Regions from separate parts of the Agrobacterium sp. fls2-241-TYG-188a genome, predicted to be linked through region 3. Evidence: riboswitches for the same ligand, from Rfam matches in the RefSeq annotation. Region 3 holds a riboswitch; each other region holds the start of a gene.

Region 1 (10,620 bases), 110 kb from region 3:
CACGTCGACTGCCAAGGGATTTCAGTGCACCCGAGGGCCTTCCTCCGCTTTGGCCGTCGAGCCTCTCAAGGTCGATGTGCCTTGTCTGACCGGGTGCCAGATGAAACCAGTCGTCCGATGGTCTGAAACCTTCAGTCTCGACATGCACCGACTGGGCGAAAACGTCCGTCTTTACCCGCAATGTCCATAGACCGTCGTTATGAACAAGCTCGGTTTCCAGCGTTGCTGGATGCATCGCCATCTGCCGTCCCTGCGGGAAATGGAAGGACGATGCTAGATGCGCGCCGCTTTTCTGATCGTAGAGATTTGCTACCGTGACATCATGCGATGGCGGCCCGAAACGGTAGGCGTAGGTCGTATCGAAGAATGCTCCGAACAAATCGGTTGCCGGGATTTTCTGCCTGTCGCGGGCGGCAAGGGTGACCGATCTTTTACCCGTCACGACCGGCTGAAGGCCGTCGCGCAGACATGTGACGTCAACGACAAGATCCATGTCGACGGCGGTTTCATTGATGACGTGGATATCGAGCCCATTTGTACCCTCATCCGTCAGCGCCAGCTGCAGCGGACGAAAGGCGCGCCTGAGCCCATACCAGATGGACTTGGGCTCTCCCGTTGCGTCGATCACACCCCAACCCGGCCCAGGTAGCAGGTCCTGAAGTGTCCAGACCAGTGCGCCATTGCAACTGGAGCCGCAACGCCGCCATTCCGCAAACGTCGCCTCGACAAGTTCGGCGGTGACGGCGCGGGACAGATCGAGGTAACGGTCGGCATCCTGCCGCCGCAAGACGCTGGGCTCTACGGCGTAGAGCAATGCGAGATAGTGATCTCTCACATCCTCGAAATCCCATGATGCGCCACGATCCCTGGGCACGCGCATTTTCCACATCGGATCATGTACCGGTTTTACCGGAAGATGCTTGTCCAGTGTGCTCTGCTGCGGCACGTTAGCAAGGGCGAGGCATTCCGCCGCAAAGCGCAGATCGGCACGCCTTGCATCGTCCAAAGGTCGGCAATAGGCGCCGACGCCGTAATAGTGGCCAACCTTTTCATTCGGGAAAAACGGCAGGGCTCCACCGAACGGCGAGTTGGGAACATAGGCCACGTCCGGGCGCAGCCGTGCCACATGGGCTGGCAACAGGTCTTCCGTCAATGGGCCTTTCCAGAACTGTTCGGAAAGGCCCATCATCGCGCCCTGCTGGTACATTTCGCTGCCGCCGCACAGCACGGTCAAGGATGGAGACAGCGCCGTGGCGCTCAGAAGCTGCGAGATTTCCGTTTCTATGTGCGCGAGAAATCCTTGATCCTTTGCCGGATAATCAAAGTTGGCCAGCATCATATCCTGCCACACCATCAGCCCCAGCTCATCGCAGAGCGCGAAGAATTCCGGTGTTTCATAGGCCATGGTCCCGCCGATGCGGATCATGTTCATTCCGGCCTTCGCAGCAAGGCGCAACCAGGGTTCGTAGTCGGACCTGCCACCCGGCAGCCGTACGATATCCGCTGTCGTCCATACGGCTCCCCGGCAGAAGACGGGAACGCCGTTGATCCTGATACCAAAGCTTTTGCCATCCTCGCCATGTTCCGCCTCGATGCGCCGGAAACCGGTCGTGCCGAGCGTGAAGACCCGCTCGTCGATACGAAGCGTCACATCATGAAGCGTCGGCGTGCCGTGCGTTGCAGGCCACCACGGCTCAATATTCTCCAGCCGCAACGTGCCCTCGAAAATACCGTTCTCTGTAGCCGTCAGCTTTTCCGATCTGCCGGCGCAAGTGACTTCGACATTAGCGGCGTTGCTGTGGATACGGATCGCGAGATGAAGCAGACCTGCTCCGTCCACCGCCAGTTCAGTGCGCGATGAGACCATGTCAAAGCTACGTTCTGTCCGGCTTGTCAGGCGAACGGGCCGCCATGGGCCTACTGCGTGAACCTCGGGGCACCAACCCGGCATATAGCCGAGCGCCGTCGTTCTGATCAGGCGCAAGCCTTGGCTGCTCATCATCTGCGGTCGCCAGCGCGCCCTCGGACCTGTTGCCTTGAGGCGTGGAGCCAGAGCGCGGAAGCAGATCGCGAGGTCATCGGTGCCTGAGGGAGTGAATGGCACTTCGGTTGCTTCGAACATGCTGTCCGAGTGCGCCACGCATTTGCCATTAAGAAAAATCTCGGCGACCGTCGCCAGCCCCTCAAAGCGCAGGATCGCGGGTTCCAGTGTCTCAGAAGTGATCGATACTCGATACCATGCGTCCTGGGTGTCGAGCGGCGTCGGGTTGAGCCGGTCAAACGTTCCGAGGATTTCCAATGCCTGCGCGACGGTTCCGGGAACTGGTGCCGCGATGGTCTTCGCCTCCGCAGGAATGTCGGCGGGTGCCTGGAAGGCATCGACGGGCGTTAGCGTCAGTGTCCAGCCGTGGCTCAAGAGCCGGCCCTGCGCGGTTCTGGTTGCGGACATCGCCGTCACGCTGCCTCGCTCGCCTTGCCAAGCGCACCCTCAAGTTCCGCCATCATCTCGTCCCATGCGTCGATTGCGGGATCAAGAGCTGCCGCGAGTGGATCAAACCTGCGCCGGGCGATGGCACGGGCAAGCTGAAACTGCACGGATTTGGCGACTTCGGATATCCGCAGAGCCTGAACCGTCGCGCCGGAACGGCTTATATCCCCGCCAAGCCAATCCAGATGGCTGGCGGCCAGTTCGAAATTGGCGCCAAGCTGACGCAGCGTGTTGAATGCGTATTTATGGAAAAAGCCGAAGGGTCGGTCCGCCACTTTTTTCACCTGCGACGGGAAAACCTCGGCAAAGGCCCTTACAGGGTTTTTCTTCGGTCGCCGTGCGAAATGCTGGATCAGCAGGCGCTGCGCCGCTTCCCGTCTGTCGCGGTCATCAACAGGATGTTCGGGAAATTTGGCAAATTCCGTGTAGGGAAGAAAAGGAAGATCGGCATCACCGAGGTGATGCTGGAAAATGCCGGAGAAGTCCTCACCTTCAAGCGCGAAATAACCGGCATTGTGGAAATATTCCAGTCTGCGGTTTTGCAGGTCCATGCGGTTTATCGCAACCGTCGTCTTGCCGTGCTCCTTGCGATAGCCGACGCCCTGCGTGTCGGGCATGTAGAAGCTGTCCATTTCGATCAGGCAGATGCGACCGCGCTGCAATTGCGTTTCGACGTGGCTCTCAAGCCTGTCGAAAATCGCGAGCTCCGTCACCCGGATGCCATAGAGCGTTTCCAGGTCTTCCAGCGGCACCTTGAAGAAGGTGAACTGATCGCCTTCGAAGTCCTGCGCCAGTGTAAAACCCAGCATGGCCTCCGGCGGCAAGGCGCTCGCCGCCAGAAGTTCGATCCACAGATCGACGTAGCAATTGGTTTCCGGCCACATCCGCTCCGATGAATGCAACGGATGTGCAAGATAGGCTTCGGCACTCAACGCCGGAAATATGCTGGTCATGCCGTCCTTAGCCCCACAAAGCGTCCCGCACGGATTGTGGCCATGTCTCGACATCCAGTCCATGTTTTGCAAACAGGGCAAGCGCAATGCGCTCCAGTCCGAAGCCGACGCAGGCGGTATGGGCAACGGCACCATCGGTGAGATTGAGGCCCCATTTTGCGCCGAATGAGTCCTGATGGTAGTTGAAGCTCATGCAAGCGGTCAGGTTGGCCGTGGATGTGACGGGCATCAGCAGCTCGAATTTCAGGTTCTGGTCGCGCTGGTTGTTGGCCAGCATCTTTCCAGCCCGCCCAAAGAAGGGATCGTTGGCGATCTCGAGTTTGACGTCGAGCCCGACCTTTTCCATCATCTCCACGCCGCGATCCATCCACAGCTGGCGGAAGTCGGTAACATCGCCTTGCGTGCCGATACGGACATATTCACGCATACGGAAAAGCTGCTGCCGGGCCGGATCCTTGGATGGTTCATGGCGGAAGCAGTAGGACTGGATATCGTAAAGACCGCCGCCGTTGGGCAGGTTGCCGCGCTTGGCGATGGTCGGATAGAGCGGGTAGCAGGCAGCAGGGGTCAGGACGATATCGGTAATCTTCTGGTCTTTCGTCCAGTCGGTGCCCTCATCCATGCTTTTGATCAGGCTGACATGATCCAGTTCGCAGCCGCAGAAGGAGTGGACCGTGCCGGCCAGTTGCGGAAAGCTTTTCATGTAACCGCTTTTTTCGAAATAGGCGCGGTTAATGCCGGGCGGGAAGCGGATCACTTCCGCATTGTCTGCACCGCCGAACTTGCCGATGAGGCGTTCAAATCCTGAAATGACGTCTTCGAACTGGCCGCTGCGACCGTAGAGTCCATCGACGCCGGTATCGATCAGCAGTCCCTTGTCGAACAGGCGATCGAGAAACGATGTTTGCATATCCATGGTTTTATCCCGAGAGGCTGGTGTCCTGCTTCTGCACGAGCAGGAGATTGGCGGAGTTGCTGAGGATTCGGTCATTGGAGATCATCAGCTGTGCCGAATGGGCATCCCGAAGATGCCGCCCGAGGCTGAAGGGCGTACCGTTCTTGTAGCCCATGATGCCGCAGATCAGCATGGCATGGTTGATGATTTCCAGAATGGTTTCCGACGAGCATATCTTGACGTTGTTCATGGCGATGGCAAAGGCCATCGACATCAGCCGGTCGGGATCGTTTCTGGTGTCTTCATAGGCCTTGAGACCAGCAATGACGTTCGATTTCACAATCTGCAGCTTGCTGGATACTTCTGCCAGACGAATAGCGCCTGGAGGTGCGACACCGGGCGACTTGCGGGCAGCTGCGCGAACGAATGCCTGGGCGCGGAGGACAGCATCGGCGGCGATCCCGTACCACACACCGCTCCACAACAGGTGGGAGGTTGCCAGCATGGATTGCGCGGCGATTTCCGCAAAGGGTTTCGGGAAAATCTGCTGTGCCGGCGCTTGGCCCTTGAACAGAAATCCGTCCGAGCACGTGCCTCGCATACCCAGCGTGTTCCAGACATGCGTCTTTTCAAGGCTGTACTGGTTCTTCAGGAAAACCGTCATCACCTGGTCGGCAGGCGCAGCATCGGCATGGGCGCGCGATGTAATGAGAATGGCGTCCGCTTCACTGCCGTAGGAAATGACGGTGGCGTCTTTTTCCAGCGTGCAATTCTCGCCATCGACATGGATGGCGCAGATCGAATTTCGTAGATTTCCGCCTATGCCGCCTTCCGTCGTTGCCGAACCCAGCAGAAGCTGCTCAGCTGCCACACGTCGCATGAATTCGGTATGCCAGGCGCTCTCCTCTCCATGCTCGACAAGGCTGGATGCCTTGATGTGGTGCATGGCGAAAATCATTGCCGTTGCAGAGCAGGACTGCCCAAGGGTGCAGCAGATGTCCGCAATCTGCGAAAGGCTGGCACTCTCGCCGCCGAGATGTGCCGGAACCTGAATCCCCAGAAGCCGTTCCGAGCGCAGAGCATCGACAGCTTCCTTCGGGAACCGTGCGGCCGCATCGACGTCATCCGCATGGTGTGCGGCGATTGACGCGACCCGAGCCGCGCGCGCAGAGAGCGTGGCATTGGGCGGTGCGACGGAAAGGTCCATTACGCCGCCTCTTTGCCGTCGAGAATCGTCTTCACTGTGGTTTCGATTGCGTGGATGCTCGCAAATGACTTGCGATTGAGCATACTGTCAGGAAATTCGATATCGAATGCGTCTTCGATACCAAGCATCAACTGTACTGATGCGAAAGAAGAAAGTCCCGCTGCATAAAGATCAGCGTCGTCAGCGATTGTATCGACCGGCGCAGGGAGCTGCCCGAATTTCGATAGTATTTCACGAATTGTTGAATTCATTCCCTATATTCTCCCATATTAGCGCGTCATCATAACGCATTCTTCGAAATAAGCTGGAAAAAATAACATTCGTATAAATGGCTAGGTTAATTTGTCGTGACCGCTAAAAAGCGACCAATATCGCAACTTGACAAAAGATGACGCCGGGTCTTTCATTGCGACATTCACCAGGGGGGTCCCGGCAAGGGGCTGAGATACTGCTAGCGCGCGCAGTGACCCGTTGAACCTGATCCAGTTCATACTGGCGTAGGGACGGTGCAAACGCGGAACTGGCAGTTCGACCTCGTCGAACATTATCGCTATTCGTCCGTGGTTTTTCGTCTTCATGCTCGAACTGGGTCTCCACTGTCTTTGCTTTGGAGCCTCACGATGAACATTGTCACTAAAAATCTCTCGCCTGTCGTCACCACAGGCCCGCTTCCTGCCTCCACCAAAATCTACAAGCCGGGAACCCTTCACCCCCATATCCGTGTGCCGATGCGAGAAATCGCCGTGCATCCAACAGCCGGCGAGCCGCCGGTCACGGTCTATGACTCCTCCGGCCCCTATACCGACCCTTCCCATACCGTCAGCATAGAGAGCGGATTGCCTCGGCTGCGTCATGACTGGGTCGTCGCCCGGGGCGATGTGGAGGTCTATGATGGCCGCCACGTCAAACCGGAGGATAACGGCTTTGCGACTGGCGAGCGGCTGACACCTGAATTCCCGCTGCGCCATCGGCCGTTGAAAGCCAGGGACGGGAAGGCCGTCACGCAGCTCGCATATGCTCGAGCAGGTATCATCACACCGGAAATGGAATTTATCGCCATTCGTGAGAACCTTGGCCGCGAGGCGATCAAGGACAAGCTGGTGCGGGATGGCGAAAGTTTTGGTGCACATATTCCAGATTTCGTCACGCCGGAATTTGTGCGTCAGGAAGTCGCCGCTGGCCGGGCGATCATTCCCGCAAATATCAACCACCCCGAAGCCGAGCCGATGATTATCGGCCGCAATTTTCTGGTCAAGATCAACGCCAATATCGGAAACTCTGCGGTGACCTCCTCCATGGCGGATGAGGTCGACAAGATGGTCTGGGCCATCCGCTGGGGTGGCGACACCGTCATGGACCTTTCCACCGGTCGCAACATCCATAACATCCGGGAATGGATCATCCGCAATTCTCCGGTCCCGATTGGCACCGTGCCTCTCTATCAGGCGCTGGAAAAGGTGGGCGGCATTGCCGAAGACCTGACCTGGGAGGTGTTTCGCGATACGTTGATCGAGCAGGCCGAGCAGGGCGTCGACTATTTCACCATCCATGCGGGCGTCCGGCTGCACTACATTCCGCTCACCGTCAACAGGGTCACCGGCATCGTTTCGCGTGGTGGCTCCATCATGGCCAAGTGGTGTCTGCATCACCACAAGGAGTCCTTCCTCTACGAGCATTTCGAGGAAATCTGCGACATCTGCCGGGCCTATGACGTTTCCTTCTCGTTAGGCGATGGCCTGCGTCCCGGCTCTATTGCCGATGCCAATGATGCTGCGCAGTTTGCGGAACTGGAGACGCTTGGAGAACTGACACAGATTGCCTGGGCGAAAGATTGTCAGGTGATGATCGAAGGGCCCGGCCATGTGCCAATGCACAAGATCAAGGAGAACATGGACAAGCAGTTGAAGGTCTGCGGCGAGGCACCCTTCTATACGCTTGGGCCGCTCACAACCGATATTGCCCCCGGCTACGACCACATCACATCAGGCATCGGCGCTGCCATGATCGGCTGGTTCGGCACGGCCATGCTTTGCTACGTCACGCCAAAGGAGCATCTCGGTCTGCCCGATCGCAATGACGTCAAGGTTGGCGTGATTACCTACAAGATCGCCGCTCATGCTGCCGATCTCGCCAAAGGACATCCGGCGGCACAGATCCGGGACAATGCGCTATCGCGTGCGCGCTTCGAGTTTCGTTGGGAAGATCAGTTCAATCTGTCGCTCGACCCTGAGACGGCCAGGTCCTTTCACGATGAGACCCTGCCCAAGGAAGCGCACAAGGTCGCCCATTTCTGCTCAATGTGCGGACCCAAATTCTGCTCGATGCGAATTTCGCACGACATTCGTGCCGAGGCGCAGAAGGAAGGTCTGGAAGCCATGGCGCAGAAATTCCAGCAGGGAGGTGATCTCTATATGCCGCTGGAAAAACCGGCAGAGGGCTGAGATGGATGTTCTTATCAAGGGCGCAGGCGTTGCAGGTCTGACGGTTGCGCTGGAACTTGCGCGCCGTGGCGCCCGCGTCACCGTCTGCGATCCGGCGCATCAACCAGGGCGCGGTGCGTCCTGGTTTGCGGGCGGCATGTTGGCACCCTGGTGCGAAAGGGAGAGCGCGGAGGAGGCGGTGTTGACGCTCGGCCAATGCGCACTCGACTGGTGGGACGAGGCCACGCCGGGTCTTGTTGTCCGCAACGGCACGCTCGTCGTGGCCCAAGGCAGGGACAAGGCTGAACTGTCGCGCTTTGCGTCGCGCACGACCGGTTATCGCTGGGTGGATGAGGCCGAAATTGCGGCGCTCGAACCTGATCTCGCAGGGCGTTTTCCGATCGGCCTTTTCTTTGAGGGCGAAGGGCATCTCGATCCACGAGCCGCCCTCAATGCGCTTCATGAGCGGCTTGTCTCTCTCGGCGTGGATTTCCATCTGGGGGCAGACGTCGTTGACGAAAAAGCCTTCCCCCATCGCGTGGATTGCACGGGCGCCGCGCAGGCGGGCGGGCTTGCCGGTCTTCGTGGGGTGCGGGGTGAGATGCTCTATCTCGCCACGGACGAGCTTGCGCTGTCGCGTCCCATTCGAGTGCTTCATCCACGCATCCCGCTCTACATCGTGCCTCGCGACAAGGGGCGCTTCATGGTGGGGGCAACGATGATCGAAACGCAGGAGAGCGGGCCGATAACCGCCCGCTCGATGATGGAGCTTCTCAACGCCGCCTACGCGCTTCACCCGGCCTTCGGGGAGGCACAGATCATCGAGACGGGAACGGGCATCCGTCCTGCCTTTGCCGATAATCTTCCACGTGTCGTCGAGAAGGATGGCACGCTTTTCGTCAATGGCGCGCACCGGCACGGTTTTCTGCTTTCGCCAGCCATGGCGCAACAGGCGGCCGGTATTTTGCTTTCAAAGGAGGTTTCCCATGAAAATTCTTGTCAATGGGCAAGAGCATGATCTTGCTGCCGACCGGCTTTCGACCGTGCTGGCAGCGCTTGACTATGAAGGCGAGTGGCTGGCGACTGCCGTCAACGGCGACCTCGTCCACGCGCAGGATCGCAGCGACTTTCGCCTCAAGGAATTTGACCGGGTTGAAGTTCTTTCACCCATGCAGGGAGGGTAGGCCATGCTGAAACTCTACGAACGCGAGATTGGCTCACGGTTGCTGCTTGGCACCGCACGTTATCCCTCGCCTGCCGTTCTGGCCGATGCGGTGCGTGCCAGCAAGACGGACATCCTGACCATTTCGCTGCGACGGGAAATGGCCGGAAGCAGGAAAGGCGGGCAGTTTTTCGAGCTTATCCGGGAGCTGGACCGCAATATCCTGCCCAATACTGCCGGTTGCCATACCGCAAAAGAGGCTGTTTTGACGGCGAAAATGGCACGTGAGGTTTTCAAGACAAACTGGATCAAGCTGGAGGTGATCGGCAACCACGATACACTTCAGCCGGATGTGTTTGCGCTGGTGGAGGCCGCCCGCATTCTCAGCGATGACGGCTTCGAGGTATTTCCCTATACGACAGACGATCTTGTGGTGGCCGAAAAGCTGATCGATGCCGGTTGCAGGATATTGATGCCCTGGTGCGCGCCCATCGGCAGCGCCATGGGGCCGTTGAACGTGACCGCCTTGCGCTCCATGCGGGCCCATTTTCCGGAGGTGCCGATGATCGTCGATGCGGGGCTGGGACGCCCTTCCCATGCTGCAACCGTGATGGAGCTAGGCTATGACGCTGTCCTTCTCAACACGGCCGTTGCCGGAGCGGGCAATCCCGTCATCATGGCGGGTGCCTTTGCGAAGGCGGTGACCGCCGGGCGCGAAGCCTATCTTTCCGGTATGCTGGAGCCGCGGGATATGGCGGTTCCTTCGACGCCGGTCATCGGGACGGCGGTGTTTTCCTGAGGCGTTGACAAGAGGATGGCACGGCGAGATACCGGCAGAGATGACCTGAAAGGTGTTGCGCCGTGCACAATCTGCTGATCGATATCGAAGGTGTCTCCGTTGGCCATGTGACGGATCTCCAGCTGGGTTCGGGCGTCACGGCCATTCTGTTCGATGAACCCGCAACCGCGTCCGGTTGCATTCTTGGTGGTGCGCCGGGCGGGCGTGATACTGCCTTGCTCGACCCCTCAATGACGATAGCCAAAGTAGATGCCTTCGTGCTGTCCGGTGGTTCTGCCTTCGGGCTGGATGCGGCGGGCGGGGTGCAGGCGGGCCTTCGCGGAATCGGTCGTGGCTTTCCCGTCGGGACGACCCGTGTACCCATTGTCCCACAGGCTATTCTCATGGACCTGCTCAATGGCGGCAACAAGGATTGGGGCGTCCACTCCCCCTATCGCGAAATGGGCTATGCTGCATTCAAGGCCGCCAGTGCCAAGCCCTTCTTGCTGGGCAGCGTCGGGGCTGGCACAGGTGCGACCACGGCAACATGGAAGGGTGGGCTGGGGTCTGTCAGCGCAACGACGACAGGTGGCCACAGGATTGCAGCCGTTGTGGCCGTCAATGCATTGGGATCGACAACAGTTGGAACGAGCAGGCACTTCTGGGCCGCCCCGTTCGAGCAGAATGGTGAATTTGGAGGCTTCGGGTTGCCATCGC
Region 2 (10,620 bases), on a different contig from region 3:
GACTCCGCTTGCCATCTGCAACATGAAAAAACTTCGGGAGCGGCTGGATACCTATATAAAGGCGGCAGACTATCCCGCCGTCGGTGTCGCCACTTCCATCAGGGAAAAGCTCGAGCGGGCCGAGGCCAATATGGTTGGCCGCAAGCCGCGTTTTCTCCTGCGCGTTGCCAACTTCATTGCCGCCACGAACGGTGTTTCGACCAAGGCGGAGATGCAGGCCCTGTGGGATCGCGAAATGGACTCGATGAAGGACAAGGCGCAGGCAACCGTAATCTCCTACATCACGAAATACCGGAATGCCTTGCGTGAGGCCTTTGGCGATGAGCACCCGATGCTGCGCATCGCCGCCGGAACGCCTCAGCTCTACGATGAGGCACGCAAGATCAAGATGGCGAAGATTGCCAAGAAGCACGGTTCTTTGATTACATTCGAAAACCATGCCGAAGTCATGAAGCGGTGTCGCCGCTACCTGCTCGCATCCGATCCCATGACGATTGCTATTGGCCTGATGGGAACGACCGGGCGTCGCCCCTATGAAATCTTCACACAGGCAGAACTTAAGCCTGCGCCCTATGGCAAGGGCGTTTCGAAATGGAGTGTGCTTTTCAACGGTCAGGCCAAGACCAAGCAGGGCGAAGGCACGAAATTCGGTGTTACCTATGAAATTCCTGTGCTTGAGCAATCGAAAATCGTCCTCGACGCCTATCGCCGCCTGCGCGAGAGTAGCGATGGCAAGCTTTGGCTGGGGCTAAGCGTCGACGACTTCACCTCGGAAGTTCGTCTGCCCTTGCGGGATGCCGTCATCGCCAAATTCGAAGATATCTGGCCCAAGGAAGAACCCGCCAAGCCCTATGGCCTGCGTCATCTCTATGCAGAAATTGCATTCCGCAATTTCGCGCCCCCACGGGTCACCAAGAACAGCTATTTCGCGGCTATCCTTGGCCACAACAACAATGACCTTGAAACCTCATTGTCCTACATGACCTACACCTTTCCCGAAGATGCTGACCAGTCCAAGGCGCGCGCGGAGCATCTGGCGGATCGCACCATCAACCAGATGCGGACGATCAATCAGATACCTGGAATGCCGGAGAGCTAAGGGCAAGACCTTCCAGACACTACCAAACCGGTGCAGCCGATAAGGAGTGCGCGGGCGTGTGCGCATGGGATCTCAGCTGCTCAAAATATCTGGCCTGCACCTCTCGCTCAAGACTGCTTGACACAAATGAAACGGGCATCTAGCAAGATGGAACATATATTCCAAAATGGGTTTCGTGCTCGCGCCGACGTTCTATTCTCGACCGCGACCAACGCGCCCAGATGACCAGATCGGGAGGAAACGATGGTTACGAAATTGGCCTTGCTGGGTGCCGGGCGCATTGGGAAAGTCCACGCCAAGGCAATTGCCTCTGACAAGCGTGCAAAGCTGGTTGCCGTGGTAGACGCCTTTCAGGAGGCAGCTCAGGCGATTGCCGATGAAACCGGTTGCGAGATCAGCACCATCGATGCCGTTCTCGCCAATCCCGACATTGATGCGGTTATCATCTGCACACCTACCAATACCCACGCCGATCTGATCGAGCGCTTTGCACGCGCTGGCAAGGCTATTTTCTGCGAGAAGCCGATCGATCTGGATGTCGCACGTGCCCAATCCTGCATCGATGTGGTGGAAGAGACGGGCGCCAAGATCATGCTTGGCTTCAATCGCCGTTTTGATCCGCATTTCCGTGCCGTGCGCAAAGCAATAGATGACGGCCAGATCGGCAAGGTCGAGATGGTGACCATCACCAGCCGTGACCCGGGCGCGCCGCCGCCGGAATATATCAAGGTTTCGGGCGGCATCTTCCGCGACATGACCATCCATGATTTCGACATCGCCCGGTTCCTGCTCGGCGAAGAGATTGGCAGCGTGTTTGCAAGCGGCTCCGTTCTCGTGGACCCCAAGATCGGGGAACTCGGCGATTACGATAGCGCCAGTATCGTCTTGACCACGGCGACGGGACGTCAGGCGATGATTTCCAACTCACGCCGCGCGACCTATGGCTATGATCAGCGCATCGAAGTCCACGGTTCGCTCGGCTCGGTAGCCGCAGAAAACCAGCGGCCCGTTTCCATCGAGATTGCGACGAAGCATGGCTATACGCGTCCGCCTCTGCACGATTTCTTCATGACGCGTTACACAGCAGCCTACGCGGCAGAAATAGCGGCCTTCATCGATGCCATCGAGAACAATGCCGCACCCTCGCCTTCCGCAAAGGACGGCCTCATCGCCTTGAAGCTGGCCGATGCCGCACTCAAATCCGCACGCGAAAAAACCGTTGTGCATTTGACCTGATCGTTGCCGCGAAGGTGTGGCACTTGCCATGCCTTCGCGCCATTGACAGCAGGCGTAAAAGACGCCACTTTCGAGACATTCCGAGGGGAGCATCTGACGATGCTGAGATGGCGCTGAGCCGGACCCTTGAACCTGATCCGGGTCATGCCGGCGTAGGAACGGAACAGTCTGCGCAGGCAATGCTTTTCTCTTCTCCGCCTGGCCCGGGTCTCTGCATCGAGACGTCTGGAGTGCTGAGAAAACCATGATCGATTTCCCCACGGCCCAAAAGGCGGGCGAGCTTTTAACGCGGGTGCGCGAGCGACGTCCGCGGGTGCACTGCCTGATGAATACCGTCGTCCAGAAATTCACGGCAGACGGAATAACCGCTGTCGGCGGCATTCCTTCCATGACGTCATCGCCGGAGGAGATTGAGGATTTCGTCCTCATGGTCGATGCGCTGACTATCAACCTCGGCACGCTGGACGAGGCACGCCGCAAGGTCATCCGGCAAGCAGTCGCCATTGCAAACGCCAAGGGCAAGCCCTGGATCATTGACCCTGTTCACTGCGATTATTCCCCATCCCGCCTAGCATTTGCCAGGGAGATGCTTGCGCTCGGCCCCGCAATCGTGCGCGGCAACCAGGCGGAAATGTCCGTGATCGGCGATGTCGCCAAGGCGCTGCGTATCCAGACCGGGCCGCAGGACCTGCTTCAGGACCAGAACAGGGCGGCGACCATCCACAACGGTCATCCCTGGATGGCGAAAGTTACCGGCACCGGCTGCCTCTCCGGCGGCGTTATTGCGGCATTCATGGCGGTTGAGACAGACCCGGTTCTCGCGGCCGCAGCCGCCCTGACAGCCACAGGCGTTTCTGCGGAAATTGCGGCACGGCATTCGCGTGGTCCGGGGACGTTCGAGGCGGCGTTTCTCGATGCCCTCAACGGACTGAGTACCGATGAAATCGTTTCGTTTGCGAGGATTGAACGACATGAGAATTGATTACAGGCTGAACGCGCTGGTCGATGCATCACTGGCCGATATCGCCCCCCTGCCGGAACTCGCAGCGGTGGCGGCGCGGCATGGGGCGACCATCATCCAGTACAGAGACAAGCATTCCTCGACCCGAGAGATGATCCAGCAGGCAGTTCTCATTCTGCAAGCTCTGCAAGGCACGGGCGTTCCGCTCGTCATCAATGACCGGGTCGACGTAGCGCTCGCGTCAGGCGCGGATGGCGTCCATCTGGGTGCCGATGACATGGACGCGGCAACGGTAAGGCGGCTGCTCGGGCCTGCTGCCATTATTGGCCTGACGGTCAAAAACATGGACGACGCCGAGCGCGCGGGCAACGCACCGGCAGACTATGCCTGTATCGGCGGCGTTTTCGATACCGTCTCGAAAGTAAACCCCGACGCTCCTGTGGGGCTGGAAGGCTTCAGGGGCCTTAGGAACGTTCTGAAAGACATGCGGCCCGATATGCCGGTCGGCGCTATCGCAGGCATCACACTGGAAAAAGTGCCCGCTCTCATCGCCGCTGGCGCAGACGGTGTGGCGGTTATTTCCGGGCTGTTTCGCGCCACCGATATTGCCGCCGCAGCCCGGTACTTCCGCCATCATGTGGATATTGCGCTGGAGGCACGCAGATGACAGCCATCGCACTGACAATTGCAGGCTCCGATAGCGGCGGAGGCGCGGGCATACAGGCCGACCTCAAGACATTCTCTGCCTTGGGCGTGTATGGCGCCAGCGTTTTGACCGCCATCACAGCACAAAACACCAGAGGCGTTATCGCCGTCGAAGACGTCTCGGCCGGAATGGTGCGGGCCCAGATGGACGCTGTATTCTCTGATCTCAAGGTCGATGCCGTCAAGATCGGGATGGTCTCCCGCACCGAGACCATCGAATACATCGCCGCAGGCCTGCAAGGCCGCAAAATGCCTGTGGTGTTGGACCCGGTGATGGTAGCGACATCTGGAGATCGCTTGCTGCAGGAAGATGCTGTCGAGGGTCTGCGGTCCATGCTGCTTCCCCTGGCGGTGCTGGCAACACCAAACCTGCCTGAAGCTGCTCTCTTGTGCGGAATGAAAATGGCCGCATCCCGCAATGAGGTTATCCAGCAGGCCGAAACAATCCTGAAGACCGGCGTCGGCGCAGTCCTGATCAAGGGCGGGCACGCCTCCGGCTCGGAGAGTATCGATATTCTCCTGGATTCGACGGGCGTTCAGGAATTCGCCATGCCCCGGCTCGAAACCCGAAACGACCACGGGACCGGCTGTACATTGGCATCTGCCATCACGGCCAATCTGGCTCTGGGTTATCCCTTGGCCGACGCTATTGGTCTGGCAAAAGACTACCTCCAGGGTGCTTTGGCTGCGGGACGCACCTTGCGGGTAGGCAGTGGGCACGGCCCCGTGCATCATTTTTATCGCTGGTGGAGTGCCTGATTGCAGCTTGGCACACCGAAAGCGCGGTCGACCGTTATCACGCTCTCGGCTTCGGGCTTGCCAAGGCGTTGCGAATGGCAAAACTGGAATGGATGCGGGATACACCGGGCAGTTTCGACAGGATATCCTTGTGGACGCGCTCGAAATCCCCTGCGGTTTCAACTTCTACCCGCAGAAAATAGTCCGATCCGCCAGTCATCAGATAGCATTCCCGGATTTCCGGGTAACGGCGAACGGCATTCTCGAAACGATTGAGGAAATCTTCCGTCTGCCGGTCAAGCGTGATCTGGACGATAACGGAGATGACATCGCCACCAGCCGCGCTTCCCGTCAGCGCAGTATAGCCTCGGATGACGCCTTCACGCTCGAGAATATCGACGCGGCGAAGGCAGGCAGACGGCGAAAGCCCGACTTCGGCGGCCAGTTTGGCATTGCTGATGCGGGCATTCAGCCGAAGCAGGCGGATGATGTGGCGATCGGTAGCGTCCAGAGAAGACATAAAGATATTCCGTTCTGCCGTTGAAAATTGCGTGCTGAGGCAATCATTCGAATAATCTGCACATCAAACTGCAAAAATTCAATGATTGTTGCAATAGACTTGTTCTCAATAATAAGGGAACGACGATGAATATGACGATCAATCGCCAGACGGTAAGTGGCGGTGCCAGCGGCTATCTGACGATAGACCTTGGCGCGCTTCGTGACAATTATCTCCTATTGAAGGCAAAGGCACCCGCCTCGATAACGAGCGCCGTTGTGAAGGCCAATGCCTATGGTTTGGGTGCAGACATGGTCGCGCCCGTGCTTTACGACGCTGGCTGCCGTCATTTCTTCGTCGCCCATATGGATGAAGCGATTGCCCTGCGCCTTCGCCTTGCCGGTGATGCACAGATTTTTGTTCTCAACGGATTACAGCCGGGCAACGAAACCTCCTGCACAGCGATGAACATCACGCCTGTTCTGAACTGCCTTGAGCAAATCGCGCAGTGGTCAGCCCACGCAGCTGCACTGAGACAGGTTCTCCCGGCGGCGATCCAGATCGACACCGGCATGTCGCGGCTTGGTCTGGCACCCATTGAGCTAGATGCGCTGAAAGCAGAGCCGGCACGTCTTCGCGGCATCGCCATAAGCTATCTCATGAGCCATCTCGCCTGCGCTGATGAACCCGCGAGCCCGCTCAATGCATCGCAACTTGCCGTGATGCGCAAGGCATCGGACATGTTTTCCGGCACGCCGGTTTGCCTTGCAAACTCGGGCGGCGTTTTCCTCGGTGCCGATTACCACAACGCGCTGATGCGCCCGGGTATCGCTCTTTACGGCGGCGCGCCTTCAACGTTGCGCCCCAACGCGATGAAACCTGTGGTTCGGCTGGATGTCGCGGTAATCCAGACGCGGACAGTCCCCACAGATACGCTTGTCGGATATGGCGGCACGTTTCGCGCGTCCGCTGAAACGCGGCTGGCTACGATTGCAGCGGGATATGCGGACGGTCTTCCCCGCTCTCTCAGCAATCGCGGAGCCGCCTATTTCAATGGCATCCGCCTGCCAATTGCTGGCCGCGTCTCCATGGACAGCATAAGCCTCGACATTACAGCCCTGCCCGCGGGAAGCCTGACCCATGGCAGCCTTGTGCAACTGATTGGACCCGACCAATCGCTTGAAGCGCTTGCCGAGGATGCCGGGACAATATCCTATGAGATTTTAACGGGCCTCGGCCAACGCTATCGCAGAACCTATATTCAGCCAGACAGAGCCGGTGTTACCGGCGAAACAAGCAACGCAGACGAGTGAGGCAGATATGAAAATCGTTATTCTCGGTGCCGGTGTCGTCGGCGTCACGTCCGCCTGGTATCTTGCAAAGGCGGGTCACTCGGTGACAGTGATAGACCGCCAGCCTGCTGCGGCGCTTGAAACAAGCTTTGCCAACGCGGGAGAAGTCTCGCCGGGCTACTCCTCGCCCTGGGCTGCTCCAGGCATTCCGATGAAAGCCATGAAGTGGCTTTTCATGGAACATGCCCCTCTTATCATTCGACCGACAGTGGACCCGGCTGCATGGCGCTGGATGGGCCAGATGCTGCGCAACTGCACATCCGCGCGCTATTCCGTCAACAAGAGCAGGATGGTGCGCATTGCCGAATATAGCCGCGATTGCCTGATGGCTCTGCGCGATGAAACCGGCATCCAGTACGACCAGCGGACGCAGGGTACGCTGGAGGTTTTCCGAACGCAGAAGCAGTTTGATGGCATTGCCAAGGACGTGGCGGTGCTGAAGGCTGGCGGCGTGGCTTACGAGATTCTGGATCGCGATGGTTGTGCCGCCGTGGAGCCAGGCCTTTCAGCATCCAAAGACAAGATCGTCGGCGGCCTGCGTCTGCCCGGTGACGAGACCGGCGACTGCTTCATGTTCACCACCGAACTGGCAAAGCTTGCCGAACAGGCCGGTGTGACATTCCTCTACGACACCGGCATTTTGCGGCCGATCACCGAAGGCAACCGCGTCAAGGCCATTGAGACGACGAAGGGCACTCTGGAGGCCGATACGTTCATAGGCGCACTGGGAAGCTACACGCCACAATTCCTCAAGCCGCTCGGCATCGATCTGCCGGTTTACCCGGTCAAGGGCTATTCGATCACGGTACCGATCATCAATGCTGCGCGCGCACCGGTTTCAACCGTCATGGACGAAGCGCACAAGATCGCGATCACCCGCCTTGGCGACCGTATTCGCGTTGGGGGAATGGCAGAGATTGCGGGCTTTAGCAAAGACCTGCCAGCCAAGCGGCAGGCGACCTTGACCCATTCGATCGAGGATCTGTTCGGCGGTGCCGGCGACCAATCCCAGGCGAAATTCTGGTCTGGCCTTCGCCCTATGACCCCGGATGGCACGCCGGTTATCGGCCCCACGCGCTACACCAATCTCTATCTGAATACGGGCCATGGCACTCTTGGCTGGACAATGGCCTGCGGTTCTGCGCGGGTCCTCGCCGACATAGTGAGTGGCACCAGACCCGAGATCGAAACCGGGGATCTTGCTATCAGCAGATATGCCGCCTGACATTCACACCCGTATCGGCGGCAACCGGCTGCCGATACACGTTACAAGGACAGCGCATCTTTAAGCGCCAGACCTTCCTTGTTGCGCAAGTCCAGGTCCGTTTCGATGTGATCGATGTGATGCAGCATCAAACGCTTTGCCTTTTCGGCATCGCCGCTCTCGAGAGCATCGAGAATGGCGGCGTGATCGCTATGCCCACAACTGGAAACGCCGGAGCGCCCATAGAGCGCGATGACCAGCGACGACCTGGCGACCAGCTCGGCCATGAATTTTTCAAGGATGGCATTTCCGGCAACGGAGGCGAGCATCAGATGAAAATCGCCCGAGGCCTTGATCTCGGACCGACGTGCGCTTGGCCCCCGTTCATGCTGATGGCGGGCTTCTTCCGTCAGGTGAGCCCGCATCTCGGCAATCACATCTGCTGACAGCCGTTCGATTGCGCTTTGGACGATTCCCGGCTCGATCAGCCTGCGGGATGCAAAGATCTGCCGCGCTTCTTCCGGACTAGGATTGGAAACGAAGGCGCCGCGATTTCGCTCCGTCTTGACCAGCCCCTCGAAGGCCAGCATCTGCAAGGCGGCGCGGACGACGGTGCGGCTGACATCGAACAGCGTGCCGACCTCGGCCTCGGACAATTTCGTTCCCGGGGCAAGCCTTCTGTCCACAATTGCATCGCGCAGCGTGTCGCGGATAGACTGGGCGCGATCTTCCTGAGTAGCGTCGATGTCTGGCGTAATATCAGCTGTTGTCATTGTATCTTCCGGTGGTCCAGCCTTTGTACTCACACCAACCAAGGCCTGCAAAGGCAAAAGTACCCAATCGCTAAAAATATTGGATACAATCGTGATGCATAATCGCTCACAATCGCTTCTTTTTTAATCAGCGCCACGAACGGGATGTTAACCAAGAAATCCACGCTCGAAAAATCGGATTGAATTACAGAAACTTACCCTGCGCTCCGCCAACTGGCACGTCTTATGCAAGGAGATGATCGACAGCAGGGGAAGATGCATGAGCAAAGCCGCCGAGATCGATATTGTCTCCGTCTCAAAAGTCTACGGAACCACCACCGCCGTCCACGGCATCAGCCTGAAGATACCGGCTGGTAGCTATTGCTGCCTGCTTGGCCCTTCCGGCTGCGGAAAAACCTCGACATTGCGCATGATTGCCGGTCACGAGACGATTTCGAGCGGTGACGTTCGGCTGGGCAATACCGTCGTTACCGATTTTCCACCGGCGCGCCGCGGGACTGCAATGATGTTTCAGTCCTACGCCCTGTTTCCGCATCTCGACCTTCTGGACAATGTCGCCTTCAGCCTGAAGATGAAAGGCGTGGACCGCGACACACGCCGGGCAAAGGCCTTGACCATGCTGCAACTGATGCAGTTGGAACCCTATGCCAACCGCAGACCCGCGCAGCTTTCCGGTGGCCAGCAGCAGCGTGTGGCCCTGGCACGTGCGCTCATTACCGATCCGGAAGCGCTGCTTCTGGACGAGCCCCTCTCCGCGCTCGATCCCTTTCTGAAGATACGGATGCGCGCGGAACTGAAAAAGCTCCAGACGACGCTCGGCATTACCTTCGTTCACGTGACGCACAGCCAGGAAGAGGCAATGGCGCTCGCCGACATCATCGTCATCATGAATGACGGGCGCATCGAACAGGCTGCAACGCCGCGTGACGTTTTCGAGCGTCCGGCGACGGGCTTCGTCGCCCGCTTCATGGGCCACCACAACGTCATTTCCGGGCGGGTGAGCGCGCAATATGGCGAATTGATCACCATTGACGTTCCCGCAGGCGGCTCCTTCACCGCCACAGGCGAGCCCATGCAGGACGGTCTCGTCGATATCGCAATCCGCACCGACCGCGTTCGCATCGGCGAAGCTGAGGAACCCGGATATGGCTTCACCGGTATCGTTTCCAATGTCGAATATCACGGGGCGACGGTCAAAATCACCGTCGCAGGCGCGGGCTTTGAGGACTTCAACGTCATTCTCAGCGACGTCGCTTTCTTTGCAAGCCCCATCAAGATCGGTGAAGCAATTCCACTGTCATGGAATGCGGCAGATGCCATCGTGCTCGGCCGAATAGAAAAATGACCAAAAAACAACCAGAGGAGAACTCATCATGTCGATAACATCCAATTCGAAAAAAGGTCTTTCGCGTCGCGGTCTTCTCAAGGCTGGCGCTGCAGCAACCGGTGCCGCCATCGGCTCTGGCCTGATTACAGGCTTCCCGACCATCTGGGCCCAGAACCCGATCACGCTGCGTCAGTTCGGCACCGGTGTTTCGAACCTCAATGCCATCGCTGAAAAATGTAAGGCCGACCTCGGCATCACGCTTGAAATGACGGCGACCGATTCCGACGCGGCTGCGCAACGCGCCGTCACCCAGCCAAACTCCTACGACATCGCAGACATCGAATACTGGATCTTGAAGAAGGTCTATCCGGCAGGCGTCATCCAGCCGATGGAAATCAAGAAGCTGAAATATTATGACAAGATCGTGCCGCTGTTCAAAACCGGCAAGCTGACACCCGACAGTGTCATCGCCCAGGGAACAGCGCCCCATACTGTCGGTTTCGTTGAAAAGCAGGGCGACAAGAAATTCGCCAAGGGCGAGACCGATTATTTCACCATGGTCCCGACCATCTACAATGCCGATACGCTCGGCATCCGGCCTGACCTGGTTGGCCGCGAGATCAGCAGCTGGGCCGATATCATGGACCCGAAGTTCAAGGGCAAGGCGTCCATCCTCAATATTCCTTCGATTGGCATCATGGATGCAGCCATGATCATGGAAGCGAT
Region 3 (10,620 bases):
TCCTCATCCAGGTTCGGAACGCCGCCGAGCGCCGTTTCAATTTCCTTGTGAAGATCGGACAGCTTGCGAAGGCGTGACTTCTCGCCAATTTTGGGGTCGAACCCGCTGGCGAACAGGTCGAATATCTTTGCGGCAATTGCCGGATATTTAAAGAGCGTCTCGGAAATGTGCTCCTGAGAATAGACGATACCACTCTGACGCAGATAGCGCGCATAGGCCCGCAGAACCGAAACATCCCGCACATTCAGGCCAGCCGCCAGGATAAGGCGGTTGAAGTTGTCATTATCGACCGAACCGTGGAATACCGCCAGAAAGGCCTCTTCCAGCCGTGGCCCGTAGACAGCCAGGTCAAGCTTGACGTCCTTCGGCACGTTCAATTCCATGTCGTGCAGAACAATGGTTCGGGTCGTCTCGCCAGACACCACGCCAATATCAAAGGTCCGTTCGCTGGTAACGCCAAATCCCAGGTTTTCGAGCAAGGGCACACGACGCGACAGCGGCAGATGTCCATCGCGGTGGAAAATCTTGAGAGACAGCTGGTCCTCGCTCTGATCGTCGCGACGATAGAATTCGATACGCACCGGCTCACCCTCTGCGGTGGCAACGATGTCAGCCATATCGGCAAATGCTTCGTCGGGCGTGAACGCCTCCTGATACGCCTGATCCACATCCAGGACCGGTGCGCCGACCGGGGAAAGCATCACGAAATGGTCGATCCAGCGCGCAGCGATATCGCCCACGGCCTGTTCGAGCTTGTCCTGCGCCACTCTGGGCGTCTTGTCATTCGTACGCCCGACGATGAAATGCACACGGGCAACTGCGCCTTCCGGGAAGGCAGGGTAGTAGGCGGAAATGTGCCCGTCATAGACCTGCGCCAGATAGTCACCAATCTTCTCGCGGACGTAGGAATTATATTCCTCGCGCGGCACGAAGATGATGACGGACACGAACCTGTCGAAGCGATCGATGCGCGGCAGAACACGCACGCGTGGTCGATCACTAAGTTCCATGATCTGCTCGATGAAGCGAATGAGCAGATCCGTATCGATCTGGAAGAGATCGTCGCGAGGATAGGCCTCGAGCGTATTGTAGAGGGTGCGCCCGGAGTGGCTGTTGGGATCGAAGCCGAAATGATGCTCGACCTCCGCAACCTTTGCCCGCAGCAGGGGAATGTGCCGCACGGAATGGGTATAGGCCGTTGCGGTGAACAGACCGACGATGCGCAGTTCTCCGATGACATTGCCGTCTTCATCGAAGCGCTTGATGCCGATATAGTCCATATAGGCGCGCCGGTGGACGATGGATTTCACATTCGCCTTGGTGACGATGAGGAAATCGGGACCATCGAGGAACGCAAGGATTTCCGGCGTGGTCGTGACTGCGTCCTTGCCCAGACGCAGCACACGGACGTTCGGATCTGTCAGCGTACCAAGCCCGCTTCCTTCTCCGCGCTCCACCTTGGCGTTCTTGCCTGCTCCGGAATAGCTGTAGTCGCGCATCCCAAGGAACGTGAAATTGTCGTTGCGCAACCATTCCAGAAAGGCCAGTGCCTCGGCCCGTTCCGTTTTCCGACGGTTCGAGCCCCTTTCCTTGAGCTCCCTCATCGCCTCGTCGACCTTGGCGAGCATCGGCTTCCAGTCGGTGAATGCAGACTGCACCTGCGACAAAACGAAGCGTATTCGCTCCACAAGAATCTCGGCCGCTTGCGGGCTTACCGGCGCGATATGAAGCTGGATCAAGCTGACATTGTCTTGCGGAGCGTCCTTTTCAGGATCAGCAAGGCGATATCCTCCGCCAACACTTCCATCCACCGCCATGATCGGATGCACGGCGAGGTAAAGGCTGCGATAGCTGCTGGTCACCTCCCCCATCACGGAATCGTAGAGGAAGGGCATGTTGCGCCCGATAATCGTCAGAACAGAAACCGGAACATCGCGGGGAGAAATGCCATCTACTTGGGAAACGCCAATATATGGCGCATCCTTTTTCCAGCGAAGAAGCTCTTCTGCCGTGTGCTGTGAAGCAATGGAAAGCATTTCTGGAGAATAATACTGGATATCATCGGTGCTTGCTCGGCCATAGACGATCATAGGGTCTATGAAGGGCTTTCCGGATGCTTCGGCCAGTTTTCTGGATTTTTCAAGTTGTTTGTCGCGTTTTGGATTGTTCCGGTAGCCCATTTTGTCTTTTTCCTCCCGAAGGATGAGGGTTTATGAAGAAAAATCGAAAAATATCGTCATTTACGCCGATTTCGAATCGGATATTGGCGCGGAATTATGAATAGTTTAAGTGTGCATCAATGCTTTGAACGACGAGCGGTAAATTTATTCGATTGAATTCGCGACATTTTATCGTCGGCCTTCCCGCGCAAGTATCAAACGACTCGGTTCTGCTGACGACCGCCACGCCTATTGTGACGGCATAGTCACGGTAGAAGCAAATTATTGATTTCCACGTATTTTTGTGATAGACCAGAAAAACTGATCCACAGCGTGGCATTTGCGTGCCCAGAAACACCACGAAAGCAAATCATCACTTGCACGCGGTCTCCGTGACATATCGATTGTTTGTGTTGTCAGCCTCCGGGTTGCGAGATGAATTATTTTTGAGTGCACGACTGTACCAGTACGAAGTCACCTGACGGTTTCCCCCGTCTCATCCGGGCCTGACCGACCCGACCCCGGAAATACCGGGTGTATGTAACAGGGAGTTTTAAGAACGAATGACGACCCAGCAGAAGAAATCTCCAGCGCGTCACGGTTTCAAGACCGGTGAAGCGATCGTTTATCCCGCTCATGGCGTCGGTACCATTTCGGCAATTGAAGAACAGGAAGTTGCGGGCATGAAGCTCGAACTGTTCGTCATTGATTTCGAAAAAGACAAAATGCGCTTGAAAGTTCCTGTGGCCAAGGCTGTCAGCATTGGTATGCGCAAGCTTTCCGAAGGGGATTTCGTCGAGCGCGCACTGAAGGTTGTTCAGGGTAAGGCTCGTGTAAAGCGCACCATGTGGTCGCGCCGCGCGCAGGAATATGATGCCAAGATCAATTCCGGTGACCTTATTGCAATCGCAGAAGTGGTTCGCGACCTTTACCGTGCCGAGAACCAGCCGGAACAGTCCTACTCGGAGCGCCAGCTGTACGAAGCTGCTCTTGATCGCATGGCTCGCGAAATTGCGGCCGTCAACAAGATGTCCGAAACGGAAGCTGTTCGTCTTGTTGAAGTGAACCTCAACAAGGGACCAAAGCGCGGCAAGACCGTCGAAGAAGAAGACACGCAGGAAGAAGAAGCCGCTTAATCAGCGTCATTTTCAAATCAAAAAACCCGGCTTTCAATCGGCGCATGTTCCAAGAACATGGCCGCATTGAAGACCGGGTTTTTGTTATTCAGAGATGATCTTCACGCGATCACCGGCTTGCACGGTCGATGTTGCGCTCATGGCATTGAGCACACGGAACAGTTCCACCTTGCGATCTGTGCCCATCATACGGGCAGACAATGAAGCGACCGTGTCCCCTGGCTTCGTCGTGACCACCCTGACTCGAAGCGGCTTAAGCGCGGCAATTTCGGTGGGTGTCATCTTGCGGAAGCTTGTGCGCAGAATGTTTGCGACGCCATCCAGCTGCGGACTGCCCTTCGGCACCGCCGTCAGGAACCGGAAAATCTGCTGACCGACGCGGATGACGGTCACGTCGAAATCCCATTTATCCGCAGTCGCGCGTGCCGTTGCGGCAGGCAGGCCGTTGATCTCGGTTTCCCGTACGGTGTCTGGAACCAGTCCAGCGACCCAGCCGCTTGTGAGATAGTTGGCGAGCGTGGTCTGCTTGGGATCGGCAACGCCATCGAAGCGAATGGCCATCTCGCCAGGTCCTGTGGCAAGAACCGCCTCCACCTTGTTGTCGATCTGGAAGCCTTCCGGCACATCGAAGCGAATGCCGAGCGTTCCATGCAGGAAGGTGTTGCCACGGACATAGCCCTCCTGCGGGCTGTCGCCATAGAGAAGTCCATCTATGCCATTGAGGAACCAGTCCCGCCCCTTGTCGCCGACCTGGCCTTCCTGACCGAAGGCGCGGGCGTGCCTGCGCGCCAGCTCGATGCGTTGCGGCGTGTTTGGGTGGCTGGAAAGGAAGTCGAGGCTTTGATCGCTGTCCGGATCAGCCGAGGTGAAGCGGGCATAGGCCGCCATTGAATCGAGGAAACGCGGCGATGCAAAGGGATCGTATCCCGCTTCTCCCAACATACGCACACCGATGACGTCCGCCTGCAATTCCTGCTGGCGCGAAAAGGCCGCAAGACGCAGCTTGCCACGGGCGAGCGCCTGCTTGCCGGCGAGGTCGCTTGAAAGCACTTCTGCCACGACCCTGCTGGCAATGACTTCCGCCTCTTCGCGACGTTGGCGCTCAATGCCGTGGTTGGCGGTGACGTGACCCATCTCATGCGACAGGACGGCCGCGACTTCGGAAGCATCATTGGCAAGCGCCAGAAGACCGCGGGTCACATAGAGATAGCCGCCCGGCAATGCAAAGGCGTTGATGGCAGGAGAGTTGAGAATGGTGATGCGATAGGACTGTTGTGGATTCTCAGAAACGGCGGTCAGCGCACCGGCGATACGCGCGACAAGGCGTTCCATCTTGTCGTCGTGATATTCACCACCATAGCTGGCAACGATGCGCGGATGCTCACGGGCGCCCATCTGCGCGCGCGGATCGTTCTTCTGAACCTGCTCCACGGTTTGCGGATTGTCCGAGGGCTTCAGTGTCGATTGATAGGACGGGCTAAGCAGAGATTGGCAAGACGACAGCACGAAGCTCGCTGTCGCCAGCGCCAGCCCTCTTCTTAATGCCTTGCCCCTGTGCCATACATTGTGACCGGAGGTGTGGCTCTGCTGAGCCTTCACACACGTCATCATTCTGCTCGTCTGCTCCTAACGTTCCTGATCATCCGTTAATTGCAGACCAGAATACCATAACGCCCCCAAGGGCACTTGAATGCGCGAACAACGAAAATGATCCATCATGCAAAGACGTTTCGAGGGGAAGATTGTTCGCATAATACTTCAAGCAGTTATTCAAAATTCGCAAGTGCAAAAATGGTGCATCGCCTCTCTGTTTTTCAAGGCTTGACAGTGCGTCGCGTCGAAATTGTGACGCGACGTCGAAGAGATGCGAGCGTTAAGGCAACAATCAGACATGGAGAAACATGCTGATCTCCTCGATATCGGTCGCATCGAAAAAATTCTGAACGCTTCCTTGAAAGAGAACGCGTCCGTTGGAGAGGAAAACAACGGCGTCTGCCAGACGACGTATGTCATCGGGATGATGTGTTACTAGCAGAATGCTGTTGCTCATGTCTTGATGAAGGGCCTTCAGCAAATTGGCCATGCCCGACCGCAAACCCGGATCGAGAGCCGCAAAGGGCTCATCCAGCAACATCAACGGGCGCTGCCTTACCAGAGCTCGGGCAAGAGCAGCCCTTTGTCGCTCTCCGCCCGACAATGTCGAGGGCAAGCGCTTTTCGAAGCCTGAAAGTCCAACCTTCTCAAGCGCACCCTTGATTGCGGCTTTGTCCGAGTTCGACAGGGACAGCGACGGGCTGACACCGAGCCCGACATTGGTCACGATATCGAGGTGAGAAAAGAGATTGTTGTCCTGAAATATGATGGAGACGGGCCGCTCTGCCGGATCGAGCCCCGCCATCTCGCGCCCCTCGATAAGAACGCGCCCTTCGCCGGGGTTCTCAAAACCGGCAACGAGATTAAGCAGTGTCGACTTTCCAGATCCCGACGGCCCCACCACGGCTGTAATTTTTCCGCGCTCAAACGCGCAATCCAGCAAAAATTGCTGTTGTCCAAGTTTCAGTGAGACATTGTCGAGGCAGGCTCCCCAATCCGCAGGATTCTTCATACAATTGCTTTCATTGAACGACGGGAAACGCCGCCTGCGGCAAGGACAAGGCAGATGACACCGAGAATGAAGGCGTAACCGGCAGCATCCTGTGTTCTGTAACTTCCCATATTGCTGTAGACCAGCCAAGGCAGGGTGACAAAGTTCTCTGATCCAAAAAGCGCAACCGCACCCAGGTCGCCAAGCGAAAGCGCCATCGCAAAGAAGAACGCCGTTGCGGTGGGACGCCACAGGATCGGCCAATCAACAAACCGGAATCGCGATATTCCACGAAGACCCAGCGCGGCAGAAAGCCTGCCGGTGCGCGCATCATGGCTCAGGAATGCCGGCTCGATAACGCGCATTGTAAAGGGCAGCGACATCAACATATTGATGATGGCGACGATAACAGGTGCAAACGCCGCCACATCGCCGAAGGGCCGCAACAGCAGAAACCAGCCACTTCCCAACACGACGGGCGGTACAAGCAGGACGAGAGATGAGCCTGCGCCCATCAGAACAAGAAACGCCTTCAGGCTCAAACCGGCCTCTCTGCGCAGAGCAATGGCATGGCGCGCGCGCACAAGCGCATAAGAGGCAAAGACGGCCAGCAGCCCGGAAAAAAGCGCGATCTGAAAGCTTGTCGCCGCCGCCTGCAGGAAAGTGGGGGCAGAAAGTAACCGCCACAGATCCGCTGAAACGCCCGCAGATGCGACCGCGCACAAGGGAGCCCCGACCAGAAACAGTACGGAAAGAATGACAGCGCTGTCCCACAAGCGAGGCCCCGCTTTTCTGCCATCCATGCGCAGCAAGGGACTCTGGCTTTGTCTGTCGGGCTCGGCCGAGGGTAGCAGCGCGAGCAAGGCCAGCAACGCCCCTGTCATGGCGATCTGCATCACCGAAAGCGCGATTGCGCGCGGTGGATCGAAATCAAACCGCAGCGCCTGATAGATCGCCACCTCGATTGTCGTGGCCGCAGGTCCCCCGCCCAACAGCAAGACGAGGGTGAAGCTTGTTGCACAAAGCATGAAGATAAGTCCTGCGACCCCTGGCAAAATTCGTGCGACGGCAGGCCATTCCACGAAGCGAAATGTAGCAAAAGGTCCAAAGCCCAGCGCCGAGCCCATGCGCCAATATTCTCCCGGCACCGCCTCAAGTCCGGCCAGAAATAAGCGGGTTGCCAGCGGAAGATTGAAGAAAACATGGGCAACAAGAATGCCGGACAGACCGTAAATACTGACAGGCGCGTCCAGACCCGCAGTCTGCGGAAGCATATTGAGGACACCCTGCCTGCCCCAGATCGATATCAGTCCAAGCGCGCCGACAATGACCGGCAAGCCCATGGGAACCGCCATCAGGCGGATGATCCATATGCGACCGGGGAAGTTGCGCTGCCGGGCAAGTGCCAAGGCCACCAGCAATCCAAGCGCGACGGACAGCACCGTCGAAAGCATCGCCTGCCAGAGCGTGAAGCGCAGTATCCGCCATGTATAGGCATCGATCAGGCCAACAGACGCGGCGCTGACGTCAAAGGACAGAAGCGCATAAATTGCAAGCCCGATGAAAAGGACGACAGCGGTAACCGTCGCGGCCCCGCCAAAGATGAACCATCGGCCTTCCCGGCGTCCGACCATGACCTGCTTCGATCCTACTTGACGCTCATTGCCGCGAGCCACTCATCGATCCAGGCCTTGCGGTTGCGGGCGACATCCTCCGGCGACATCAGAAAGGTCTTTGATGGCTGCACCAGCTTGGAGAACGCAGCAGGCAGGGGCGCGGAGGTCGGTGCCACCGGCATCATCCAGTTGTTTTCAGGAATGGTGTCCTGGAAGCCGGAGGTGAGAACGAATGCCAGAAACTGCTGCGCCAGCGCATGTTGCGGGGCATTCTTCAAGACACCGGCAACTTCGATCTGGATGTAGTGCCCCTCATCAAAGGCGGCAGCCTGATATCTTTCACTATTTTCCGCCACCATGTGATAGGCAGGCGACGTCGTATAGGACAATACCATCGGCGCTTCGCCTTTGGTAAAGAGGCCGTAGGATTCAGACCATCCGGGTGTGACCGTCAAGATGCGGTCCTTAAGCTTCGCCCAGGCCTGCGGCGCCTGATCGCCATAGACCGACTTGACCCAGAGCAGCAGGCCGAGACCCGGTGTCGAGGTGCGCGGATCCTGAATGACGATTTTCTGGGCCGGATCGCCCTCGACCAGTTCCTTCATACTTCTCGGCGGCGTTTTCATCACCTGCGTATCGTAGACAACGGCGAAATGGCCGTAATCATAGGGAACGAAGACATCGTCCTGAAAGCCACCCGGCACCTTCGCCGCAGACGCATCGACCCCGGATTTTTCGAAGAGCCCGGTTTGCTTGGCTTCCGCAATCAGGTTTGTGTCGAGACCCAGAACGACATCCGCTTTTGACGATGGACCTTCCAGCTTCAACCTGTTGAGAAGCGCCACACCATCGGCTACGCCGACGAAGTTGAGGGTGCAGTCACACGCTTTCTCGAATGCGGCCTTGACCTTAGGACCGGGGCCCCATTCCGAAACAAAGCTTTCATAGGTGTAGACGGTGAGCGTCTTCTTGTCCTGCGCGGCGGCAAGACCAGGAACCATCACCGATGCCAGCATCAGGCCATGAAGGAAAATACGACGGAACATCAAAAGCACCTCCTCAAGCGACAAGGGGAAAAGGGCGTCTTGATGGAAGCCGTCTAATCCCTCCGCCGGTGTTAACCGGATCAGGTTCTTCGGGTTGGCAGAGCCTCTCAGCCTTGTCCGTGTCAGAACAAAGCACCCCGTTAGATCTGCCGAAGATGTAGTGCCTCAGGAGAGAATTAGCAAGACGGCAACGTCTAGGCCGGGGCGCTCATATGGACCAGTTCCCAGACATGGCCATCGGGATCCTGAAAGCTACCCGCATACATGAAGCCATGATCCTGCACGGGCTTCCACTCCGCCCCGCCATTGGCCAGCGCGGCGGCGATCATCTGGTCGATCTCTTCACGGCTAGAGGCAGAAACACAGGTGAGCACCTCCTTGGCGCGCATCGCATCGGCAATGTCGCCATTGATGAAATCGCGGAACCGCTCCTCCTGCAGCAGCATGACGAAAATATTCTTCTCTATGATCATACATAGCGTGCGATCATCCGAGTATTCAGGATTGAAGTTAAAGCCAAGCGCGGTGAAAAACGCCTTGGATCTTGCGACATCCTTGACCGGAAGGTTGACGAAAATCATGCGCATGTCTGGCTCCTCCGCTGCAACAGAAAACGCGATCTGCGTTACTGTCATAGATGGTGCCGTGACGCCGTCGCCGCAATGAGGCCCGTCTAGCTTTCGAGTTCCTCACGCAGCATCTCGAGTTCCAGCCACTCTTCCTCCATCGTTTCGAGCTTCTGGCGAAGCTTCGACATCTCATCGGCAAGCGTATTGAAGGCCGCCGGATCTTTGGTGAAGAGGTTGGGATCAGCCATACGTTGCTCGCGCCGGGCGATTTCTTCCTGCGCCTTCTCCATCTCCTTGGGAAGATTTTCCAGCGCGAATTTCTGCTTGAAGGACAGCTTCCCCTTGGCTTTCGAAGGCTCGGCAGCGGAGTTGGACGAAGCGGAAGCCTTGGCCTTTTCCTGCTTTTCGGCCTTTCGCTTCTCGTCCGAGGCGCCCTTGCGCTGCGCCATCATGTCCGAATAGCCACCTGCATATTCAATCCAGCGACCGTCAGGCGCATCCGGATTGGCAGGAGCGATGGTGGAAGTCACCGTGCGATCAAGGAAGTCGCGGTCGTGGCTGACGAGGATGACAGTGCCTGCAAAACCGGCAACAATCTCCTGCAGGAGATCAAGCGTCTCGATATCGAGATCGTTGGTGGGTTCGTCGAGGATCAGAAGATTGGTCGGCCGTGCCAGAATGCGCGCCAGCATGAGACGTGCGCGCTCGCCGCCCGAAAGATTACGGATCGGAGTTCTGGCCTGTTCCGGCTGGAACAGAAAATCCTTCATGTAGCCGGTCACATGCTTCAACTCGCCATTGACCAGCAGGTTTTCACCACGGCCGTCGGTCAGATAATGCGCCAGCGTATCGTTGGGGTTGAGATCCTCACGCTTCTGGTCGAGCGTCGCAATCTCCAGATTGGTGCCAAGCTTGACCCAGCCGCTATCCGGCTCCAGCTGACCGGTCAGCATCTTGAGAAGCGTCGTCTTTCCCGCACCGTTGGGACCGACGAAGCCGATGCAATCGCCACGGTGGACACGCAACGAGAATGGCGTGACGATAGGCCGATCACCATAGGACTTGGTGATCGCATCCGCTTCGATCACCAGCTTTCCGGACTCGCGCCCTTCCGTCACGGTGGCCTGAACCGAGCCCTGCGGCCCCTTGTGCCCGCGATATTCAGCCCGCATGGCCTGCAATTCGCCCACACGCCGCATATTGCGCTTGCGCCGCGCAGTCACGCCATAGCGCATCCAGTGTTCTTCGCGCTCAATGGCCTTGCCGAGCTTGTGCTGCTCCAGCTCTTCCTCTTCGAGCACCTTGTCGCGCCATTCCTCGAAATGCGCGAACCCGCGGCTGAGACGCCGCGCCTGGCCACGATCCAGCCAAACAGTGGCTGTGGAGACCTTTTCAAGGAAGCGCCTGTCATGCGAGATCAGGACCAGGGCACTTCGCGTCTGCTGCAATTCGCTTTCCAGCCATTCGATTGTCGGCAGATCCAGATGGTTGGTCGGCTCGTCCAGCATCA

The links. A riboswitch is a leader RNA that binds a small molecule or an ion and turns the genes downstream of it on or off. The one in region 3 is predicted to bind thiamine pyrophosphate.
Region 1: another riboswitch for thiamine pyrophosphate. It lies ahead of thiC (phosphomethylpyrimidine synthase ThiC); the one in region 3 lies ahead of thiB (thiamine ABC transporter substrate binding subunit).
Region 2: another riboswitch for thiamine pyrophosphate. It lies ahead of QRN85_RS18665 (hydroxyethylthiazole kinase); the one in region 3 lies ahead of thiB (thiamine ABC transporter substrate binding subunit).

The regions. Positions count from the first base shown of each region.
Region 1 is NZ_JARVRD010000007.1:326,190-336,809, forward strand. Features, by position in the region: gene QRN85_RS20325 (glycosyl hydrolase 2 galactose-binding domain-containing protein) at 1-2,449, opposite strand, end outside; gene QRN85_RS20330 (DUF1839 family protein) at 2,455-3,441, opposite strand; gene QRN85_RS20335 (amino acid--[acyl-carrier-protein] ligase) at 3,449-4,357, opposite strand; gene QRN85_RS20340 (acyl-CoA dehydrogenase family protein) at 4,362-5,543, opposite strand; gene QRN85_RS20345 (acyl carrier protein) at 5,543-5,794, opposite strand; TPP riboswitch at 5,954-6,065, shown strand; gene thiC (phosphomethylpyrimidine synthase ThiC) at 6,164-7,984, shown strand; gene thiO (glycine oxidase ThiO) at 7,986-8,981, shown strand; gene thiS (sulfur carrier protein ThiS) at 8,950-9,147, shown strand; gene QRN85_RS20365 (thiazole synthase) at 9,151-9,924, shown strand; gene QRN85_RS20370 (P1 family peptidase) at 9,987-10,620, shown strand, end outside.
Region 2 is NZ_JARVRD010000006.1:184,637-195,256, reverse strand. Features, by position in the region: gene telA (telomere resolvase TelA) at 1-1,099, shown strand, start outside; gene iolG (inositol 2-dehydrogenase) at 1,343-2,335, shown strand; TPP riboswitch at 2,409-2,511, shown strand; gene QRN85_RS18665 (hydroxyethylthiazole kinase) at 2,580-3,317, shown strand; gene thiE (thiamine phosphate synthase) at 3,307-3,963, shown strand; gene thiD (bifunctional hydroxymethylpyrimidine kinase/phosphomethylpyrimidine kinase) at 3,960-4,760, shown strand; gene QRN85_RS18650 (Lrp/AsnC family transcriptional regulator) at 4,798-5,259, opposite strand; gene alr (alanine racemase) at 5,385-6,551, shown strand; gene QRN85_RS18640 (D-amino acid dehydrogenase) at 6,559-7,815, shown strand; gene QRN85_RS18635 (GntR family transcriptional regulator) at 7,857-8,567, opposite strand; gene QRN85_RS18630 (ABC transporter ATP-binding protein) at 8,827-9,912, shown strand; gene QRN85_RS18625 (ABC transporter substrate-binding protein) at 9,941-10,620, shown strand, end outside.
Region 3 is NZ_JARVRD010000007.1:211,691-222,310, reverse strand. Features, by position in the region: gene QRN85_RS19870 (NAD-glutamate dehydrogenase) at 1-2,180, opposite strand, end outside; gene QRN85_RS19865 (CarD family transcriptional regulator) at 2,723-3,295, shown strand; gene QRN85_RS19860 (M48 family metalloprotease) at 3,380-4,903, opposite strand; gene QRN85_RS19855 (thiamine ABC transporter ATP-binding protein) at 5,181-5,900, opposite strand; gene thiP (thiamine/thiamine pyrophosphate ABC transporter permease ThiP) at 5,897-7,513, opposite strand; gene thiB (thiamine ABC transporter substrate binding subunit) at 7,528-8,541, opposite strand; TPP riboswitch at 8,582-8,691, opposite strand; gene QRN85_RS19840 (VOC family protein) at 8,736-9,128, opposite strand; gene QRN85_RS19835 (ABC-F family ATP-binding cassette domain-containing protein) at 9,215-10,620, opposite strand, start outside.